3 regions of the Nocardioides ginsengisegetis genome follow, and region 1 is predicted to be linked to each of the others. Evidence: predicted binding sites of a transcription regulator. Region 1 holds the regulator's gene; each other region holds the start of a gene.

Region 1 (6,516 bases):
GAGCTCGGCAGCCTCGTCCCGGGCGCCCGCCACGATCGTGGCGGCCTCGCTCCTGGCCTCGGATCGCCACTGGTCGGTCTCGCGGGCGGTCATCTCCAGCAGTCGGGCCGCCGCCGGTGAGCTGTCCGGGTCGCCGCCAGGGGCTGGGTGGGGGTCGCTGTAGGCGTGTGCTTTGAGGCTCATGGTCTTCTCTCGGTGGGGGATGAACCCCACCCGCCCGCGCGGCGCGATGGGGTCACCTCCGAGAGTGCCCCTTCTGGCAGGGACTAAAAGCCCACCGGGGTCGTGGCCTCCGTCACGCGGCCGGCGCGGGACCAGCGCTCCCAGACGTCCCACCCGCCACAGTGCTGGAGGGTTCCTGGACCTTCTGGAGGGTTGCAACCCCCGAAAACGTCCGGGATCGCCGGTGAACCGGCGATCCCGGACGCCCTCAGCTCACCGGCTTCGACACCTCGCTGACGCGGCCGGTGCCGGTGTTGGTCTTCCACGACACCGACCACGTGATCGGGGCGTTGCGGTCCTTGCGGTCCCCGATGACGTACCAGTCCATCTGGGCGCGCTGGGCGGTCACGTCGAGCACGGAGAAGCCGTGGTCGTCCCAGTTGAGATACTTCACGTGCCGGTTGTTGGCCTTGATCGTCTCGGCCACGCCGTCGCTGGTCGTGTGTGCCGGCGTGCCGGTGATGTCCTTGAGGTTGTTGGCCGTGACCGACGTGCACACGAACTCCACGCCGGCCGAGTCGCCGACGGGGTAGGTCGAGGCGTCGTACGGCAGCTCCGCGGCCCACCCGGAGTGGATGTCGCCGGTGATGAAGAGCGCGTCCTTCACCTGGTGGGTGCGGATGTGGTCGAAGACCTCCCGGCGGTCGGTGGTGTAGCCGTCCCACTGGTCGGTGTTGTACGGCGCCCCGTCGGACGCGGCCGGCTCGCCGGTGACCTGGTGCACCGCGTCGACCATCGGGTCGGGGAGGGCGCCGAAGTTGACCGGCGCGATCATCACCGGGTTGCCGATGATCTTCCACTGCGGGCGGTCGCCGGCCAGCGAGTCCTTGAGCCACTGCATCTGCCGGTTGCCGGTGATGGTCCGGTCCGGGTCGTTGACGGCCGGGTCCGGGTTGGGCACCGGGGTGGGGGTGGTCTCGACCTGCTGGTCGCGGTGGGTGCGCAGGTCGAGCAGGCTCAGCTCGGCCAGCGTGCCGAAGCGCAGCCGCCGGTAGAGCCGGTCACCGTCCCGCAGCGCGGCGGTGCCGTCGAGCCGCGCAGGCATCCACTCGTCGTACGCCCGGTGCGCCCGCGCCCGGCGGGCCTTGTAGTCGCCCTCGCCTGCGTCGTGGTTGACCGCGCCGTTCTTCCACTGGTTGTCGGCGACCTCGTGGTCGTCCCACGTCACGATCCAGGCGAACTTCGCGTGCGCGTCCTGCAGGTCGCGGTCGCGCTTGTACTGCGCGTGCCGCTGCCGGTAGTCGGCCAGCGAGAGCATCTCGTGCGCCGGCTCGTGCTTGCGGATGTCCTCGTCGGACTGGCCGTAGCCGTACTCACCGGGGCCGTACTCGTAGAGGTAGTCGCCCAGGTGCACCACCGCGTCCAGGTCGTCGCGCGCCGCGAGCCCGCGGTAGGCGCTGAACCAGCCGGCCTGCAGGTTGGCGCACGAGACGACGCCGAAGCGCAGGTGGTCCGGCGTCGCGTCGTGGGCGGGAGCCGTGCGGGTGCGGCCGACCCGGCTCGTGGCGTCGCCGAGGTGGAAGCGGTAGTGGTACGCCGTGGCGGGCCGCAGGCCGCGCACGTCGACCTTGACGGTGTGGTCGCGGCTCGGGCCGGTCTCGAAGCGGCCTCGGCGTACGACGTCGCGGAACCCCGCGTCTCGCGCCACCTCCCAGCGGACCGTGACCTTCGGGCCCGCGCCGGAGCCGGGGGTGCTCGCCGCGGTCGGCGTCACTCGGGTCCACAGCACGACCCCCTCGGGCAGCGGGTCGCCCGAGGCGACACCGTGGGCGAACACCGCGCCGTCGCCCGCGGCCCCTGACGCGGCTACTGCCGGGGCGGCCGTCGCGAGCGGCGAGGAGACCGCGGCCACGCCGACGGCGCCGACGGTGCCGGTGGCCAGGACCGTACGTCGACCGACGGGGCGGGAGGTCAGGGGCTGGGCAGGGGGGATGTCACGGGGAGAGCTCACGAGAGGCCCAACGAGCCAGCGCCGGGCGTGTTCCGGATCGGCGGTGTGAGCACCGTCCGTTCACCCGCAGGTCACCCCGGGGTGGCGCGGGTCAGTCGAGGCGGCTGCGGGCGGCCGGCGTGGGCAGGCTGCGCGTGAGCGGGGCCGGGGCCGGTGTCGGCAGCGGGGCCGCGGCGGCCGGCATCGGCCGGGCGGCGGGCGCGGAGACGAGGACGGGGATGCGTGGCGCCCACTCGGCGGCGGCCCAGCCGGCGGCGATGACGAGGTAGCCCATCAGCACGTCGATGACCCAGTGGTTGCCGGTGCCGATGATGACGACGCCGGTGCCGACGGCGTAGGTCCAGCCGAGCGCGCGGACCCACCGGTGGCGGGCGTGGCGCTGCAGCGAGATGGCGACCCACAGGGCCCAGCCGGCGTGCAGCGACGGGAAGGCGGCCAGCTCGTTGGTCAGCCCGCCGAGCCCGCGCGGCGCGGAGGCGTCGGAGGCCCACCAGCCGTCGGAGGCGTGCAGGGAGAGGACGTCGACGTAGCCCGTGATGAAGCGCGGCGGTGCCGTCGGCATCAGCAGGTAGGCCGCGAGCCCGAGGAGGGTGCCGATCACCAGCGCCCGTCGGGCCGGGGCGTAGACGCGGGTGCCGAGCCGGTAGAGCCAGAGCAGCACCGCGGCCGTGACGACGTAGTGGAGGGAGGCGTACCAGTAGGAGCCGAGCAGCCCGATCACCCGGTGGTTGGTGAACAGCTCGTTGAGCGGCACCTCCCAGTGGATGCCGAGCACGGTCTCGAAGCGGAGCAGCTCGTGGGCCCGGTGCATGGCCGGCCCCATCGCGGTGTCGGCGACGAGCCGGGACAGGCTGTAGCCCACCCAGAGGGCCAGGATGAGGACGATCTCGAGCACGCCCCGCACGATCTGCGGGTGGCGTCGGCGCAGGGCAGTCAGAGACATACCCCCACCCTCAGTCGTTCCCACATGTACCAAAATACGGAATACCCCCGAAATGTTCCCGGGATTTATCTCGGGGGTTCGTGAAGATTTCCGGTGAGGAGGCTAGCGGACCCCGATCAGACCCGACGCAGGACCGCGGTGACCTTGCCGAGGATCGTCGCGTGGGTGCCGTCGATGGGCTCGTAGGTGTCGTTGTGGGGCAGCAGCCAGACCTTGCCGTCCTTGCGCTGGAAGGTCTTGACGGTGGCCTCGCCGTCGATCATCGCGGCCACGATCTCGCCGTTGCTGGCGGTGGGCTGCTGGCGGATCACGACGTAGTCGCCGCTGCAGATGGCCGCGTCGACCATCGAGTCGCCGACGACCTCGAGCATGAAGAGCGTGCCGTCGCCGACCAGCTCCTGGGGCAGCGGGAAGATCGCCTCGACCCGCTCCTCGGCCAGGATCGGGCCGCCGGCGGCGATCCGGCCGACCATCGGCACGTAGGAGGCGGCGGGCATCGCGTCGCCGACGCCGGTCTCGTCGTAGGTCGACTCGTCGGCCGAGGAGATCGAGCGCCGCGCCTTCATCACCTCGGGCAGGAAGACCTCGAGCGCCCGCGGCCGGTTGGGGTCGCGCTTGAGGAAGCCCTTCTCCTCGAGCACCTTGAGCTGGTGGGCCACGCTGGAGGAGCTGGTGAGCCCGACCGCCTCGCCGATCTCGCGCATGCTGGGCGGGTAGCCGCGCTTCTCGATGGCTTCCTTGATGTGGGCCAGGACCCGCTGCTGGCGCGGGGTCAGGCCGTGGGCGTCCGGGGGACCGTCGGGCAGCTCGGCGACTCGACCCCGTGCAGCCTTGGTGGGGGAGTCGTCGCCCGTCTTCTTCGTGGCCATGGCGGTGCCTTCCGGTGTACGGCGGTGCGCCCGGGGGACGCACCCCGGGCCGGTGTTCCCACCGTAGCCATGTCGGCCCGTCTGTTCAAACATCTGTTCGAACAGCGTGTCGCGCCGGAGTGGGGCGCCACGTCACGGTCAGAGCTGGGGCACCCACACGAACATCGGCATCCGGCAGACCTCCTCGAAGCCCAGCCGCTCGTAGACCGGCCGGCCCATCTCGGTGGCGTGCAGGATCGCCTCGGTGCAGCCCCGGTCACGCGCCATCTCGAGCAGCGTCGCGGTGACGGCGTACCCGATCCCGCGCCCGCGCGCGGCCTCGAGCGTGGTGATGTTGTAGAGGCCGGCGGTGCGGCCGGTGAGCCAGGCGGTGCCGCAGGCGACGGGCTGGCCGTCGACGGTGGCGAGCACGGTGAGGAGGTCGGCGGCGTCGAAGGGCGCCATCATCTCCACGATCGGGCCGGCGAGCTCGGCCGGGAAGCCGAAGCCCTCGGTCATCACCCGCGCGGTGGCCGCGTGGCACTCCGGGCCCACGACGTGGATCCGGACGCCGGGGCCGGGCGGCGGCATCGGCACCGGGCCGTCGAGGACGCGATGCATGCCGGGCGTCTCGTCGCGCAACATGCCGGCGGCGACGAGGGTGTCGGCGATCTCGGCCGTCATCGTGGAGGGGGAGCCCCACCACAGGAAGGGGAGTCCTCGGCCGACGTAGGCCGCCAGCACCTCGCGGGTGCGGCGCAGCTCCTCGCCGGGTGCGAAGCGGGCGCCGGCGATGCCGTTGAAGACGGGGTGCGGCACGGTGGTGTGCCAGGTGTGGAGGTCGGCGGCACCCTCGGTCCCGAAGGAAGGGTTGGAGGCCGTCACCCGCAGGAACTCCATGAGGTTGTCCTCGACCGGAGCCACCCGCGGATCAGCAAGCACGGGGGTCACCGGGGCACCGTACGCCGCGTGGGACATCGGGATCGGCGAATTCGCGGATCTGGTTGACTCCCGCCATGCCTGCCGCCCAGCCTTCGTCCCCCATGTCTGCACCGCCTGTCCACACCAGCTGTGTCGTCACCGGAGGAGCCCGCGGGATCGGCCGCGGCATCGCCGAGCGGATGGTCGCCCGCGGCCACCGGGTCGTGGTCACCGACGTCGACGGCGAGGGCGCCGCCCGCACGGCCGCCGAGATCGGCGCCGCGGCCGGCATCGCCCACGACGTGCGCGACCCCGCCGGGCACGCGGCCGCGGTCGCCGAGGCGACCCGCCACGGCGTCCTGACCGCGTGGTTCAACAACGCCGGTGTCGGCGACGACGGCACGCTGTCGGAGCTGTCCGACGACGCCGTACGACGCCTGGTCGACGTCAACCTGATGGGCGTCGTGTGGGGGATGCGCGCCGCGCTCGAGGCGTTCGGCGAGGCCGGCGGCGACGTCGTCAACACCGCGTCGCTCGCGGGGCTCGGGCCGGTCCCGGGCTACAGCCTGTACGCCGCCACGAAGGCCGCGATCGTCTCGCTCACCATGTCGGGCGACGCCGAGACGCCTCGAGGTGTGCGGGTGCACGCGATCTGCCCCGACGGGGTGAAGACCGCGATGCTCGACGCGCAGACGCCCGGGGGGCTGGGCAACCTGCTGGTCCACTCCGGTGGCCGGATCCTCACCGTCGACGAGGTCGCCGACGAGGCCGTCGCGCTGGTCGGCAGCCATCGGGTGATCCGGGCGGTGCCGGGTTGGCGCGGGGGCGTCGTACGGGCCTCGGCGCTGGCGCCGTCGGTCAGTGCGCGCGGGATCAGCCTGTTCGCCGCCCAGGGCCGGCGGGCCCTGAAGAAGTCCGCCGGCGCCTGAGCGGGTCGGTTCAGCGGCGCGTGGCCGGTCCCTGGTGCCGCGCGCCCGGGGGTGCGTGCCGCGCGGCGGTCGCGGGTGCTGACACGAGGCGCGAGATGGGTGTGAGGACGATCCGCGAGTCGACGTCGCCGCCGGCGTAGACGCTGAACGTCGAACCGAAGCAGACGAGCGTGACCGGGGTCGCGAGGTCCTGGTCCACCACCGCGCTGGCCGTGTTGGTGCTGTACGTGCCCCCGGTGGTGCCGTACTCGAACGCCCCTCCCGGCGATGTCGACCGGGTCAGGTAGCAGGCGGGCGGGCTACTGGTCGTCGTGATGACCGAGTACGTCGCGAGATAGGTGCCCGCGGGCAGGCCCGGAAGGGAGACCTGGAGGCTGCTCGCCGCCGGGCCACCGGTGGGCAGGACGTACTCGTAGGCGGCGTTCTCCATCTGCTTGCCGCTCAGTCCGTCCACGAGGTCGGCGTTGAGCTTGTTGACCTTCTTCGTCGTGGTCACCGCAAGGGGCGGCGAGCCCGGTCTGGCCTTGAGGGACAGGGCTGCGCCGCTGCCGGTGTTCTTCAGCGCGGTCGGGTGGGTGGCGGTGTTGCTGGTGCCGAGCAGGAGCGGGTGCCCGTTGGCGGCGTACGCCGCGACGTTGGCTCCGCCGATCAGGACGAGGGCCGCGAGCAGCACGGGGAGCGTGCGGCCGCGGGCTGGGCTGG
Region 2 (6,516 bases), 1.1 Mb from region 1:
ATCGAGAACGTCGTACGCCACGGGCACCTCGACGCCGTCGAGCGCGGCAAGCTCACGTTCGCGGACACCTCGGTCGGCGTCGCGCACGACGCCCTGGTCGTGCACTGCGCGGCGGACGGCCTGAAGTACCCCCCGCTCGTCCCGGTCTGGCGTCCGCAGGGCATCACGCTCCAGGCGATCCGGGCCGGCTTCCCGTGCTTCGGCGCGGCCCTAGTCGGGTACGTCGAGGCGACCCGCCACGACGACGACGAGAAGAACCGCCTGTGCCCGCCCACGGGCTACGGCAACTCGATGGCCGACTGGGCCCGGATGAACCTGCGGGGCACCCAGGCGGTGATGTCCTTCTCCTCCGAGCCCGACATCAAGGCGTGGGCCGACCGGGTGCCGCTCAACCCGGCGCGGACCCCGCCCGACCACCCGGGATCGCCGGCGCTGGACGACGCCCGGGCGCGCCTCGCCTCCCACGTGCGTCCCGCGCTGGCGCGACTGGCCGAGCTGTCCGCGTAATCAGTAGGTCACCTCGAAGGTGCAGGCGGCCACCTGGTCCTCGTCGACGTGCGGTGCCCGCCTGACCGGGACCGTGACGACGAGCGGCTGGTGCACGGTCCCCTCGACGTGCGCCGTGCCGCTGGCCGAGCCGACCGGTCGGGAGGTGTTCTCGTCGGCGTACGCCGTGACGGTGACGGTCACCGCCTGACTCCCGGACGCCGTGCCGCCGATCATGAGCGTGCACCGGACAGTCTGCTGCTGGTCGTCGTACGTGCACGTGGGGTGGCCCTCGCTGCCGCCCCAGGTGACCGACAGGCCGGCGGGTCGTGCGTCGCCGCCGTTGCGGTGCAGGGCGATCGCGCCCACGACGGCCGCGACCAGCACCACGCCGATGACGATGGCGATGGCGACGCGACGGGTCATGCCCATGAATGTAGGGGCGGTCAGTTGTGGATGGTGAGGTGACGCGTCGCGACCTTGTTCCCGCCCACGAACCAGTTGATGGTGTGCACGCCGATCTTGTTGGACGTGATCGTGTTGATCGCCACCTTGCCCTTCGGGGCATCCTGGTGGCTCGCGCAGAGCTTCTTGCCCTGGGGGAAGATGACGCAGACCTTGTAGGTCACGTGGGCGTCGACGCTCTTGAAGAAGAGACCCTTGACGCCCTCCTTGGGACAGCTGCTCGAGTGCTTGGAATCGGGGTGCTCGTCGCACGCGGTCCACGTGCGGTAGGTGTTGGCCTTCGCCAGATCGGCGGGCTGCGCGCCGGCCGACGTGGTGCCCGGAAGCGTGGCGAGCACGGCCAGGGCGACAACCGGGACGAACCGCCTCATCGACGTCACCTCCTCGATGTCGGATGACGAAATCAGGCTATGCCCGTCGCCGCCGTCGCTGATCCACCAGATTGATGAGTGCGTGGCGGCAGTGGGACCGCGTCATCAGGGCAGGGCTTCGCCGATCACGATGCGCCACCGGTCGGGTGCGCCCGCCGTGACGGCGACGTCACAGTGCCCATCGCTGAGCCGACACGTGATGATGTCGCGGTTCGGCAACTCCTCACCTTCTTGCGTGAGCGCGACGGTGTCATCGTCGAGCCACTCGAACGCCGTGAACACGGTGACGTAGCCCGCGACGTCGTTGCCATGGAATGTCGGGGTGGGGTCGGGGTGGTAGCCGCTGGGGAGGCGGAACTCCACTGGCCGCCCGGTGGCGATGTCGAATGCGCGGGTTCGTCGAGGCTCCGGGCCTGGCTGGGGGTCGGTGGGAACCAGCCGCGAGCCGACCACATCGAAGTCCAGCCCTGCCACAGGTGTGCCGGTGCGCCAGGAGTCGCCGAGGACGAAGGCGCGTGGGTGGCTGCGGAGATCCTCGTCGTACATCTGCGGAGTCGCCGCGACAACCGTGCCGGTCCTGACGTCGAGCCGAAGCAGGTCGTCCTTGACGTACACGTGCTCACCGATGATGGCGTCGACGGTGCAGGGCAGGGCCGCCGATCGACACGGCGGGATCGGTGCGCGCGCGACCTCCTGGCCGGCGCTGGTGTCGAAGACGACCAGGTCCCCCCGGTGCGTCGGTGTGCAGTCGAACCAGGCGGCCCACGGACCGGCGTCCCCGGTGGCGAGACCGCCCACGCTGGTCGGACTCGTCCCGGCACACGTCTGCGTGGCGATCCGGCGCGGCGAGCCGCCATCGGTGAACCACACGCTGCCGTCGTCGTGTGCATAGACGACACCAGCGTCGGTGACACCCAACGGCCAGCCCCGCACCGTCCACAGTGCCTGGTCGATCCGCACCTCGCGGTCGCCCACATGAAGGATCCCGATGCACCCGATCGGGTTCCCCCGACAGTGGTCGGACAGAACGTCGTCGCTGTAGACGATCGGACGGGTGCTGCTCGCACTGATGGTGGGCGTGGGAGTGCCCGAGTTCGCCGGTGGCGGTCCGTCGTTCGTGTTCGGAGACGTGGCGCCCGTCAATGCCGCGATACCGAAGGCCACCGCCAGGACCGCTGCCGTCGTCCCGCCGACCGCGCCGGCCACGCGCCGGCGGCGGGCCGAGCGGATCCCCACGTGCACCTCGTCGAGGCGCTGGTCGACCGGGCGGCCCCGGACAGAGTCCGCCCGGTGGGCCAGGATCCTCAGGTCTTCGCCGTTCATGACCGGCTTCCCTCCTCGACGTCCGAAGCGAGCGCCACGTCCGAGCGGAGCTTGACCAACGCCTTCGCGCACTGGCTCTTGACCGTGCCCACCGAGCAGCCCATCAACGAAGCGGTCTCCACCTCGCTGCGGTCCTCCAGGTAGCGCAGCACCACCACGGCACGCTGCCGCCGCGGGAGGTGACCGATCGCGTTCCACAGGTCCTGTGCGTTCTCGACCTCCTCACCCCCGGCCGCCACGTGCCGCTCACCGGGAACTTCGGTCGGCGTCTCGCGATGCCAACGCCGACGCCACCAGGACGCGGACGTGGTCACCATGATGCGGCGCACATACGCCTCGGGTTCCTGGATCCGCCCCCAGGCGAACCACGCCTTGACGAGCGCAGTCTGCAGCAGGTCTTCAGCCAGGCCCTCGTCCTGGACGAGCAGATATGCCGAGCGCAACAAGGCCGGGGAACGACCCTCCACGAATGCGTCGAAGTCCGACTCCTCCGCCATGCGATCACGACCTTCGGCCCTGACATGCCACTACACATCGAGATTCGCTACCAAGACGTGCTGGCCCACCAAAAACGTTGCCCGGCCATCAGCGTCCTCCCAACTTCGTTCCATTCGCCACGTCTGCTTGTTTTCGAATCTCTCTTCGAATACAATGAGGCATGGCTCAGCTCCCGGTGACCGACCTCGACGCAGGCGACACGCTCGCGCTGCTCGGGGACGTGGTCACGCGGCGGCGGCGGGCCGAGGTCGAGGACCTGCTCCTGGTGCTGCACTGGTGCGACCTTCACTCCAGTGATCCCCGCGACGACCCGCGGCCGGACCCGACGATCCCGTCGCCGCCGGGCTCGGACCGCCTGGTCGACCTCGGTGGGGAGGGCACCCCGCGGGTCCGGGAGCTGTCACTGTGCGAGCTCGGCATCGCCCGCGGCGTCCACACCCTCTCCGCCCGCGCAGCCGCCGCCGACGCGCTCGACCTGCGACACCGACTCCCCCAGACCTGGACTGTCACCCGCACCGGCCGCGCCGAGCCCTGGCTGGCCCGCAAGGTTGCCGTCCTGACCCGCGACCTGCCCCTGGCCGCGGTCGACGTGGTCGACCAGGCCGTCGCCCGGGCCATCGGCTCCCAGTCCCCCGCGAGAGTGATCGCCCTGGTCGAGGCCAAGATCATCGAGGCCGACCCCGACACCCACGCCACCCGCCTCGAAGAAGCCCGCCACCGCCGCTACGTGTCCCTCTCGCGGACCGACGCGGTCGGGCTGCGGCACGTCATCGCCCGCATCAACGCCGGCGACGCCGCCTACGTCGACGCCGTCGTGACCCGAGTCGCCGACATCCTCGCCACCCGCCCCGAGCACGCCGACGCGCCCCGCGACCTGCTCCGCTCCCTGGCCTTCGGCTGGCTCGCCCGACCCGCCGAGCTCCTCCAACTCCTCCTCGAACACACCGAGCAGCCAGAGGACGCCGAGCCTGTCGAGGACGAGACCGATTCGGTCCCGCGGGCGCTCGCGTTCCCCGCCGACCTCCTCGACGCCCTGAAGTCGGCCAAGCCCGACCGGTTCCGCCCCGACTCCGTGCTCTACGTCCACCTCCACGAAGCCGCCCTCACCGGCACCGTCAGCGGGACTGCCAGCGGCGTGGCCCGGGTCGAAGGCATCGGCCCGGTCGCCCTCGCCCAGCTGACCGAACTCCTCGCCCACACCCGAGTGAGCATCAAGCCGGTCATCGACCTCAAACAGCTCGTCTCCAGCTGCGCCTACGAGCACCCCGAGGCCATCAAGGAACGCATCCACCTCCGACAACCCCTCGACTCCTTCCCCCACGCCACCCGGGTCTCGCGGAAGGTCGACCTCGACCACCCCGTGCCCTACCGACCCACCGGCCCACCCGGCCAGACCACCAGCCACACCGGCCGACCACTCTCCCGGACCGCACACCGCGCCAAGACCCACCTCGGCTACCGGGTCGCCACCACCGAGACCGGCGAGACACTCTGGCGTACCCCCCACGGACTGCACCGCCTCGTCGACGCCGCCGGCACCCACGACATCACCGAGACCGACGCCCAGGCATGGCTCAGCCCCGACCCCCTCGACCGCGCCCTGGTCCGTCTCCAGCACCAGTTCGACACCGGACAGATCACACTGAGTGCGGATCGCGTCACGAACAGATGAACGATGGCCTCGACCGCGACGTGCGGTGGAAGACCACCTCTCCGGCCGAGGAGCTGAAGGTCGCCGTGGTCCGGGACTGGAACGTCAGCCGGCCCGCCTGACAGGGATTCCCCCAGCCCTGCGGTGGGTTGCCGTTGCCTGGTTCAGCTCTCGCTCGGCATGCCAGTAGGTGCCGCGGATCCTCGCCCAGGCGATGACACACAGAACGGTCAGCGGCTTCATGGCCTGTCGGACGATAGCGGCCTCCAGCGAGTTCCTAGTCGGAGCTGGGAAAGACCCAGTAGTCACCGATCGGATCGAGGGTGTCCGCGGTGAGGGCCACGACCTCAGTGCCCAGGTCCGGAGGGTGCGGACACAGGTCACCGCCGAAGCAGATTGCTGCCACGTTGCTGACGGCGACGAGCCACGCGTCGTCGGACCTGGCCGCATCCTCGTCCTGCGCGTAACGGAAGGCACCCCGCGACACGGCGAGCACCTGGTGCCGCTTCGGGTCACCCCGGACATGCGCAGCGGCCAGCAGCCTCGCAGCCATGGCCTCATCGACGGGTCCCCGGTCATGGTCGACCTCAATGATCACGCCCTGCTCCCGGGCAGCACTGATCTGGGCCTCCGACAGCTCAGGCAGCCCGTCGGCTCCGTCGTCGGTGATGCCGGCGGTCATCGCGGCCGCGACCAGGACGCCGAGCACGGAGAGGGGCAGGAAGCGGTGCACCTAGACCCCCAGCACCAGCCCGCTCGTGGGCACGCCGGTGCCGGCGGTGACGAGCACGTGCTCGACGTCGGGGACCTGGTTGACGGCCGTGCCGCGCACCTGCCGGACGCCCTCGGCGATGCCGTTCATGCCGTGGATGTAGGCCTCGCCGAGCTGCCCGCCGTGCGTGTTGACGGGCAGGCGGCCACCGATCTCGATGGCGCCGTCGGCGATGAAGCCGGGCGCCTCGCCGCGGCCGCAGAAGCCGAGCTCCTCCAGCTGCATGAGGACGTACGGCGTGAAGTGGTCGTAGAGCACCGCCGTCTGCATGTCGGCCGGGCCCATGCCGGACTGGCGCCACAGCTCGCGGCCGACCACGCCCATCTCGGGGATGCCGATGTCCTGGCGGTAGTACGACGTCATCACGAACTGGTCGGCGCCGCTCCCCTGCGCCGCGGCGGCGACGTACGCCGGCTTCTGCTTCAGGTCGCGCGCCCGCTCGGCCGAGACCACGACGAGGGCGACCGCGCCGTCGGACTCCTGGCAGCAGTCGAGGAGGTGCAGCGGCTCGACGATCATCCGCGAGGCCTGGTGGTCCTCGATCGTGATCGGCTTGCCGTAGAAGAACGCGTCCGGGTTGGTGGCGGCGTGCCGGCGGTCGGCGACGGCGACCCGGCCGAAGTCCTCGGAGGTGGCGCCGTAGTCGTGCAGGTAGCGCTGCGCCTGCATCGCCACCGTCGCGGCGGGCGTGCCGAGCCCCATCGGGTAGGTCCACGCGTTGTCGAGACCGTTGGTGTTGACCTGCTGGGCGGCCGCGACCGAGAACTGCCCGAACCGCGACCCCGACCGCTCGTTGAAGCCCCGGTAGGCCACCACCACGTCGGCCACGCCCGTCGCCACCGCCATCGCGGCCTGCTGGACCGTCGCGCACGCCGCCCCGCCGCCGTAGTTGATCCGGCTGAAGAACCGCAGCTCCCCGCAGCCCAGCTCGCGCGCCACCGCGATCTCCG
Region 3 (6,516 bases), 2.7 Mb from region 1:
TCGCCGGGGGCCTCGCGCGGCACCTCGCCGTGCCGGTGCTCTGGGTGCGGATCTTCTTCGTCGTCTCCGGCGTGCTCGGCGGCCTCGGCATCGCGCTGTACGCCGGCCTCTGGCTCGTGCTGCCGTCCGACAGCCGCTTCGACACCGGGGCCCCGGGCCTGGAGAGCGCCAGCCGTGCCGGCATGCGGCCGGGCCGGATCCGCCGGCTCGCCGACGCCGGTCCGGCGGTCGCGGTCGCGGCGCTGTGCTTCGGCCTGATCCTGCTGGCCGAGGCGGTGCTGGGCCAGGGGGCGGTCTTCTGGCCGCTCTTCATCGGCGTCGTCGGCGTCGCGCTGCTGTGGCGGCAGGCCGACGAGGCACAGCGGGAGCGGTGGCTCGACACGACCGGCCGGATCGACCCGGTGCGCGTGGTCCTCGGCTCGGGCGGCTGGGCCGCCTGGGCGCGGCTCGCCGCCGGGGTCGGCATGGTCATCACGGCGCTCTCGCTGTTCGCCTTCCGCGGTGGCTCGCTCGCGATGGCGCGCGACGTCACGGTCGCGGCGGCGCTCGGGGTCGTCGGCATCGGCATCGTGGTGGGTCCCTGGGTCTACCGCCTCGCCTCCGACCTGACGGCGGAGCGGGCCGAGCGCGTGCGCACCCAGGAGCGGGCCGACGTGGCGGCGCACCTGCACGACTCGGTCCTCCAGACCCTGGCGCTGATCCAGAAGAACGCGTACGACGGCACGACCGTCGCCCGTCTCGCCCGCGCCCAGGAGCGGGACCTCCGGTCCTGGCTCTACGCCGGCGAGTCGACCGACGACTCGACCCTGGCCAGCGCGCTGCGGGGCGCAGCGGCCGCGATCGAGGACGCCCACGGCGTCACCGTCGACGTGGTCACGGTCGGCGACTGCGACTTCGACGAGAGCCTGCGGGCGGTGGTCTCGGCCGCCCGCGAGGCCGTCACCAACGCTGCCAAGCACGCTGGCACCGGCCGGGTCGACGTCTACGCCGAGGTGACGCCCACCGCCGTCGACGTGTTCGTGCGAGACCGGGGCCACGGCTTCGACCCCGCGGACACCCCCGCCGACCGCTACGGCGTCCGCCACAGCATCATCGACCGCATGGACCGACACGGCGGCAGTGCCGAGGTGCGGTCCACCCCGGGCGAGGGCACCGAGGTGCGCCTGCACCTGCCCCGCCACCCCGGCGCCGAGGCGCCCCGACAGGAGGACTCCGATGACTGACGCACCGACCCCGGTGGGCCCGGTGACGATCGTGATCGTCGACGACCACGGCATGTTCCGCCGCGGCGTCCGGGCCGAGCTCGAGTCAGCCGGGGCATCGGAGATCGACGTACGCGCCGAGGCGGCGGACGTCGACGAGGCCGTCGCCGCGATCGCCGAGCACCACCCCGACGTCGTCCTCCTCGACGTGCACCTGCCCGGGGGCGGCGGTGTCGAGGTGATGCGGAGGTTGGCGACGTCCCCGACGATGTCGACGTCCGGGGTTCCGCCGCGTTTCTTGGCTCTCAGCGTGTCCGACGCCGCCGAGGACGTGATCGGCACGATCCGCGGGGGAGCCCGCGGCTACGTCACCAAGACCATCACCGGCCCCGAGCTCGTCCAGGCGATCCAGCGGGTCGCGACCGGCGACGCCGTCTTCAGCCCCCGGCTGGCGGGCTTCGTGCTCGACGCCTTCGCCGGCACCATCGAGGTCTCCGCCGTCGACGAGGACCTCGACCGCCTGACGGAGCGGGAGCGCGAGGTGATGCGGCTGATCGCGCGCGGCTACGCCTACAAGGAGGTCGCGAAGGAGCTGTTCATCTCCATCAAGACCGTCGAGACCCACATGTCCAACGTGCTGCGCAAGCTCCAGCTGTCCTCGCGCCACGAGCTCACCCGCTGGGCCTCGGACCGGCGGCTCCTCTGATCCCCGCTGCTACGGGGTCGTGAACTGGCGCAGGTCGGCGCAGAAGTCACGCGTCGAGAAGTCGGAGTTCCCGGTCGACGGCTTCACGATCCGGAACGTGCCGGGCACCTCGGTGTCGTCGTCGGGGTTGCCCGGCGTCCCGTGGTAGTCCATGACGACGGAGATCCGGATCATGCCGGGGTCCTTGAGCACGAAGTTGCCGTACTGGTCGTAGTAACGGGAGCTCCCCTGGGACTGGCCGGTGATCGTGATGGTGCCGTCGCCGTTGTCGACGATCTTCTGGTCGATGTTGTTGACGGCGAAGATGTTGGTGTAGGTGCCACCCGTGTCGGTGTTGGTGGTCACCCCGGTGCCGGCGACGTGCAGCCGGAAGAACGGGAACTTGCTGTTCCCCTTCAGGACTGCCGTCACGTGGCCGACGACGTCGCCGGAGTCGATGGCGGGGGTGCCGTCGCAGTCGTAGGGGTCGGACACATAGACGTCGTGGAAGCGGTCCTTGGCGAAGATCTTGGCCTCCGCCTGGATGGGCAGGAGTGCGGGGGCGGCGGCAACAGTTGCGATCGTGGCGACGACGGCCACGCGGATTCTGGTCATGGCTCTACCTCCTTCGACCCTTCCTACACGCGCCGTCCCGGACGGGGACATGGCCTGATCTGACCCGGCCGGCGCCCGGACGGGTCCCGCGAAAGATCGCCCTTCTGGACCAGAGCGGCGCTCAGTCGAGGACGCCGTGCACCGACGCGCGCGGGGTCCAGCCGTTCACCATGCCGTTGTCGGCGACCACGTGAGGACAGGGGGAGAGCGGTCTATGTCCGCCTGGTGAAGGCGACCTTCCCGCCGGCCTGTTTGGTCATCGTGAACTTCGGATCATGGGCCCGGGCGTGGTGGTGGGGGCAGAGGAGCATGCCCTTCTCCACGGAGGTCTCGCCGTCGAGGTGCCAGGGGATTTCGTGGTGGCAGTGGCACAGGCCTGGTGGCCAGTCGCATCCTTCGGCGTTGCAGCCGCCCTGTTCGATGGCCATCGCGATCCGTTGGGACTCGGTGTGGAAGCGGCGCTTGCGGCCCAGGTCCAGCACCTGGGACTTGCCGCCGAGCACGGCGGGGATGATCCCGGCCTCACAGGCCAGCCGCCGCGCCTGGCCGGCGGTGATCCGCTCAACGGTGTCCAAGGAGGCTGCTTTGAGGCCGCCCATCAGGGTGGAGATGTCCATCGTCACCACGACGGTTGCGTTGACGCCGCCCGCCTTGGGGAGCTTCTTGGTCGGGTAGCGCTCGATCAGCTCGACGAACGCCTGCCCCATCCGCTCCGCACTGGGCCGCCGTTCGCCAACTGAACCGTCGACGGCGGCCCGGTGCTTCGGGGCGGCGAACGCGAGCAGCGCCTTCTTCAACATCGCGGCCTGCGCGGACGGCAGCGTGAACCGGCCATGGACCTTGCCGTGCCCGTCGTCGGTCATGGTGAGTTTCGTGGACCGGGCGGCCTCGCGTTCTTCGTCCTCGAGTTGCTTGGCCTCGTGGGCCTCGGCGGCCTCGGGGTCCAGCAGCTCCAGGATCCGTCGGCCCAGCCTCTTCAACGCCTTGGCGTCGTGCTCGGCGGCGAACTTGATCAGCATCGCCTCGGCCTCGTCGCGGTGCTCGACCGGGAGGACCTCGACCGCATCGACGATCACCCTCGCCTGCTCCACGAGGACGTCGCCCGCGGCCACCGCCGTACGCAACGCGGGCCGCGCCGCGAGCGCGACCGCGAGGCGCATCTTCCCGTGCGCCGCAGTACGGGTCTGGTTGGTCGCGTGCGCCCAGAAGTTCGAGGTTGAGGTCGCCCCGACGGACTCCCCAACCCCGACGGTCTTGGCGTGCTCGGCGACCCGCATCTCCAGCTCCGCGAGCTGGGCGGACAGCCGGGTCGCCGCCGTGAGGGTGGCAGCGGACTCGTCCGGCGACATCGACCACAACGAGACATCCGCCAGCTCCGCAAGCTGCGACTGCATGGCCTCGACAGCTCGCGACACCTGGTGTCGAGGCGGCTGGGTGACCATCGCTGTCATGGGTCAATTCCAGCAGGGACCACCGACAAAACCGCAGGCCAGAGCCTCTATTTCGACTAGAGAAAGGTAAAGAATCGAGAGAATCTTGAAGCCTCGATCGAACGGTCGAGTGAAGAAGCCGAAAGCAAGGAATCAGGGCCCGGAGGCACCTCGTGCGAACCCTGCGGTGACCACGGAAGTCAAAGAAATACGCGCCGAAGGCGCGAGGCCCCGCACCCAACGTCGGCGAACAGGTCCCCACGTCAACCAGCGAAGCGAGAATGTCGGGATGGACGTGCACCACCTGACCCGCGCCGACGCCCGGCGCATCGCGGTCCGCGCCCAGCTGCTCGACCTGCCCCGCCCCACCGGTCTGCACGAGGTGGCTCGCCACCTGACGGTGCTCCAGGCCGACCCGACGGCGGCGGTGGCGCCGAGCGCCGACCTGGTGGTGTGGTCGCGGCTGGGGGCGGAGCACCGGCGCGGTGACCTCGAGGACGCGGTGGCCGCGGGCTCGTTGATCGAGCTGCAGGGGATGCTCCGGCCGGCCGAGGACATCGCGCTCTTCCGGGCGGAGATGGCGGTGTGGCCGGGGACCGGGGACCTGATCGAGTGGCAGCGCGACGCCCGAGACTGGCTGGAGACCAACGACGGGTGTCGCCGCGACATCCTCGACAAGCTGTACGACGAGGGGCCGCTGCCCTCGAGCGCGCTGCCCGACACGACCGTGCTGCCGTGGGAGTCGAGCGGCTGGAACAACGACCGCAACGTGCGGATGCTGCTCGGACTGCTGGTCCGCCGCGGGGAGGTGGCGGCCGCCGGCTACGAGGGTCGCGACCGGCTCTGGGACCTCGCCGAGCGGGTCTATCCGGACGTACCGGTGGTCCCGCTCGACAAGGCGCTGCGGATCCGGGACGAGCGCCACCTGCGCTCGCTGGGGATCGCCCGGCGCGCCGGACAGGCGGGGGAGCGTGCCGTCGTCGAGGGGCTGCGCGGGACGTGGCGCGTCGACCCGTCGTACCTCGACGACGCCTTCACCGGGCGCACCGTCCTGCTGTCCCCGCTCGACCGGCTGGTCTTCGACCGCAAGCGGATGGAGGACCTGTTCGAGTTCGACTACCAGCTCGAGATGTACAAGCCGGCGGCCAAGCGGCGCTTCGGATACTGGGCGATGCCGATCCTGCACGGCGACCGGCTGGTCGGGAAGCTGGACGCGACAGCGGACCGCCGGGCCGGGGTCCTGCGCGTCGATGCGGTGCACGAGGACGAGCCGTTCGGCAAGCGGCTGGCGGCCGAGGTGCGTGAGGAGATCGAGGACCTCGCCGACTGGCTCGAGCTGGAGCTGGAGATCAGCTGCGGGTGAGGTGGGCGCTCCACCGCTCGTCGATCCGCCCGAGCTTCCAGATGGCGACCGAGGCGGCCCAGGTGACGACGAAGAGCAGCACGATGCCGTAGCCGACGTACTCGAGGTCGACGTGGGCGACCGCGGCGAGGGGGCCGTGGGTGACGCCCGCCTTGTCGGCGAGGAGGCCGACGATCTCGATGCCGCCGATGATGAGGGCGACGGCGACCGAGAGGGCCGTGACGGTCATGTTGTAGTAGATCTTGCGCACCGGGCGGGCGAAGGCCCAGCCGTAGGCGACGGTCATGAAGGCGCCGTCGAGGGTGTCGAGCAGGCTCATGCCGGCCGCGAACAGGATCGGCAGCGTGATCACGGCCCACCACGGCAGGCTGGCCGCGACCGCGCCGCCGGCGATGACCAGCAGGCCGATCTCGGTGACGGTGTCGAAGCCGAGGCCGAAGAGGAAGCCGGTGGGGTACATGTGCCACGGCTTGGTGACCGCCCGGGTGACGCGACCCAGGATGCGGTTGAGGAAGCCGCGCTGGTCGAGCTGGCGGTCGAGCTCGGCCTCGTCGAAGTGGCCGCGGCGCATCGACCGGAAGACCTGCACGATGCCGATGAGCGCGGCGAGGTTGATCAGGCCGATGGCGAGCAGGAACCCGCCGCTGATCAGCGTGCCCCAGACGCCGCTGAGCTGCTGGAGCGCGGAGTTCTGGTCGTTGATGCCCGAGGAGAGGGCGCGGACGCCGAGCGCCACCCCCATCACCATCACGAACACGACCGACGAGTGGCCAAGGCTGAACCAGAAGCCGACGCTCATCGGGCGCTTGCCCTCGGCCATCAGCTTGCGGGTGGTGTTGTCGATCGCGGCGATGTGGTCGGCGTCGAAGGCGTGCCGCATGCCGAGCGTGTAGGCAGTGAGGCCCAGGCCGACGCCGAGGACCTTGCCCCCGACCTCGTAGTCGTGCGGCGCGACGACGCCCACCAGCAGGCCCCAGCCCACGACGTGGAGCAGGAGCACGAAGCCGAGGGTGCGGACGAGACTGCGCTTCTCGCCGGCCGAGAGCGGCCGACGGACCGGGCGGTCGATCGTCGTGGGCGTCATGTTGCCCAGCGTACCCACTTGCAAACAATGTGCAATAAGGAGGTCGGCGTACCCCTAGGATCTGGCCATGGAAACGCTCCGGCTGGTGCTGCTCTTCCTCCACATCGTCGGCTTCGCCGCACTCCTCGGTGGGTTGC

What was found. The regulator LexA, encoded in region 1, represses DNA repair genes until DNA is damaged. The targets are predictions, from matches to a motif close to TCGAACANNTGTTCGA.
Region 2: a site for LexA is predicted at 3,276-3,291, ahead of FB382_RS22540 (DUF222 domain-containing protein). Genes of this name have one in related genera too.
Region 3: a site for LexA is predicted at 4,047-4,062, ahead of FB382_RS02475 (HNH endonuclease signature motif containing protein). Genes of this name have one in related genera too.

The regions. Positions count from the first base shown of each region.
Region 1 covers NZ_JACGXA010000001.1:3,209,521-3,216,036, reverse strand. The annotation lists gene FB382_RS15505 (hypothetical protein) at 1-183, opposite strand, end outside; gene FB382_RS15500 (alkaline phosphatase D family protein) at 431-2,173, opposite strand; gene FB382_RS15495 (phosphatase PAP2 family protein) at 2,265-3,116, opposite strand; gene lexA (transcriptional repressor LexA) at 3,233-3,985, opposite strand; gene FB382_RS22950 (GNAT family N-acetyltransferase) at 4,124-4,915, opposite strand; gene FB382_RS15480 (SDR family NAD(P)-dependent oxidoreductase) at 5,008-5,814, shown strand; gene FB382_RS15475 (hypothetical protein) at 5,825-6,516, opposite strand, start outside.
Region 2 covers NZ_JACGXA010000001.1:2,065,675-2,072,190, forward strand. The annotation lists gene FB382_RS09910 (NAD(P)-binding protein) at 1-507, shown strand, start outside; gene FB382_RS09915 (hypothetical protein) at 508-912, opposite strand; gene FB382_RS09920 (hypothetical protein) at 933-1,322, opposite strand; gene FB382_RS09925 (hypothetical protein) at 1,428-2,558, opposite strand; gene FB382_RS09930 (SigE family RNA polymerase sigma factor) at 2,642-3,142, opposite strand; gene FB382_RS22540 (DUF222 domain-containing protein) at 3,304-4,815, shown strand; gene FB382_RS09940 (hypothetical protein) at 5,072-5,503, opposite strand; gene FB382_RS09945 (lipid-transfer protein) at 5,528-6,516, opposite strand, start outside.
Region 3 covers NZ_JACGXA010000001.1:517,032-523,547, forward strand. The annotation lists gene FB382_RS02460 (ATP-binding protein) at 1-1,223, shown strand, start outside; gene FB382_RS02465 (LuxR C-terminal-related transcriptional regulator) at 1,216-1,908, shown strand; gene FB382_RS02470 (hypothetical protein) at 1,918-2,502, opposite strand; gene FB382_RS02475 (HNH endonuclease signature motif containing protein) at 2,715-3,953, opposite strand; gene FB382_RS02480 (DNA glycosylase AlkZ-like family protein) at 4,222-5,295, shown strand; gene nicT (Nickel transporter NicT) at 5,282-6,379, opposite strand; gene FB382_RS02490 (hypothetical protein) at 6,447-6,516, shown strand, end outside.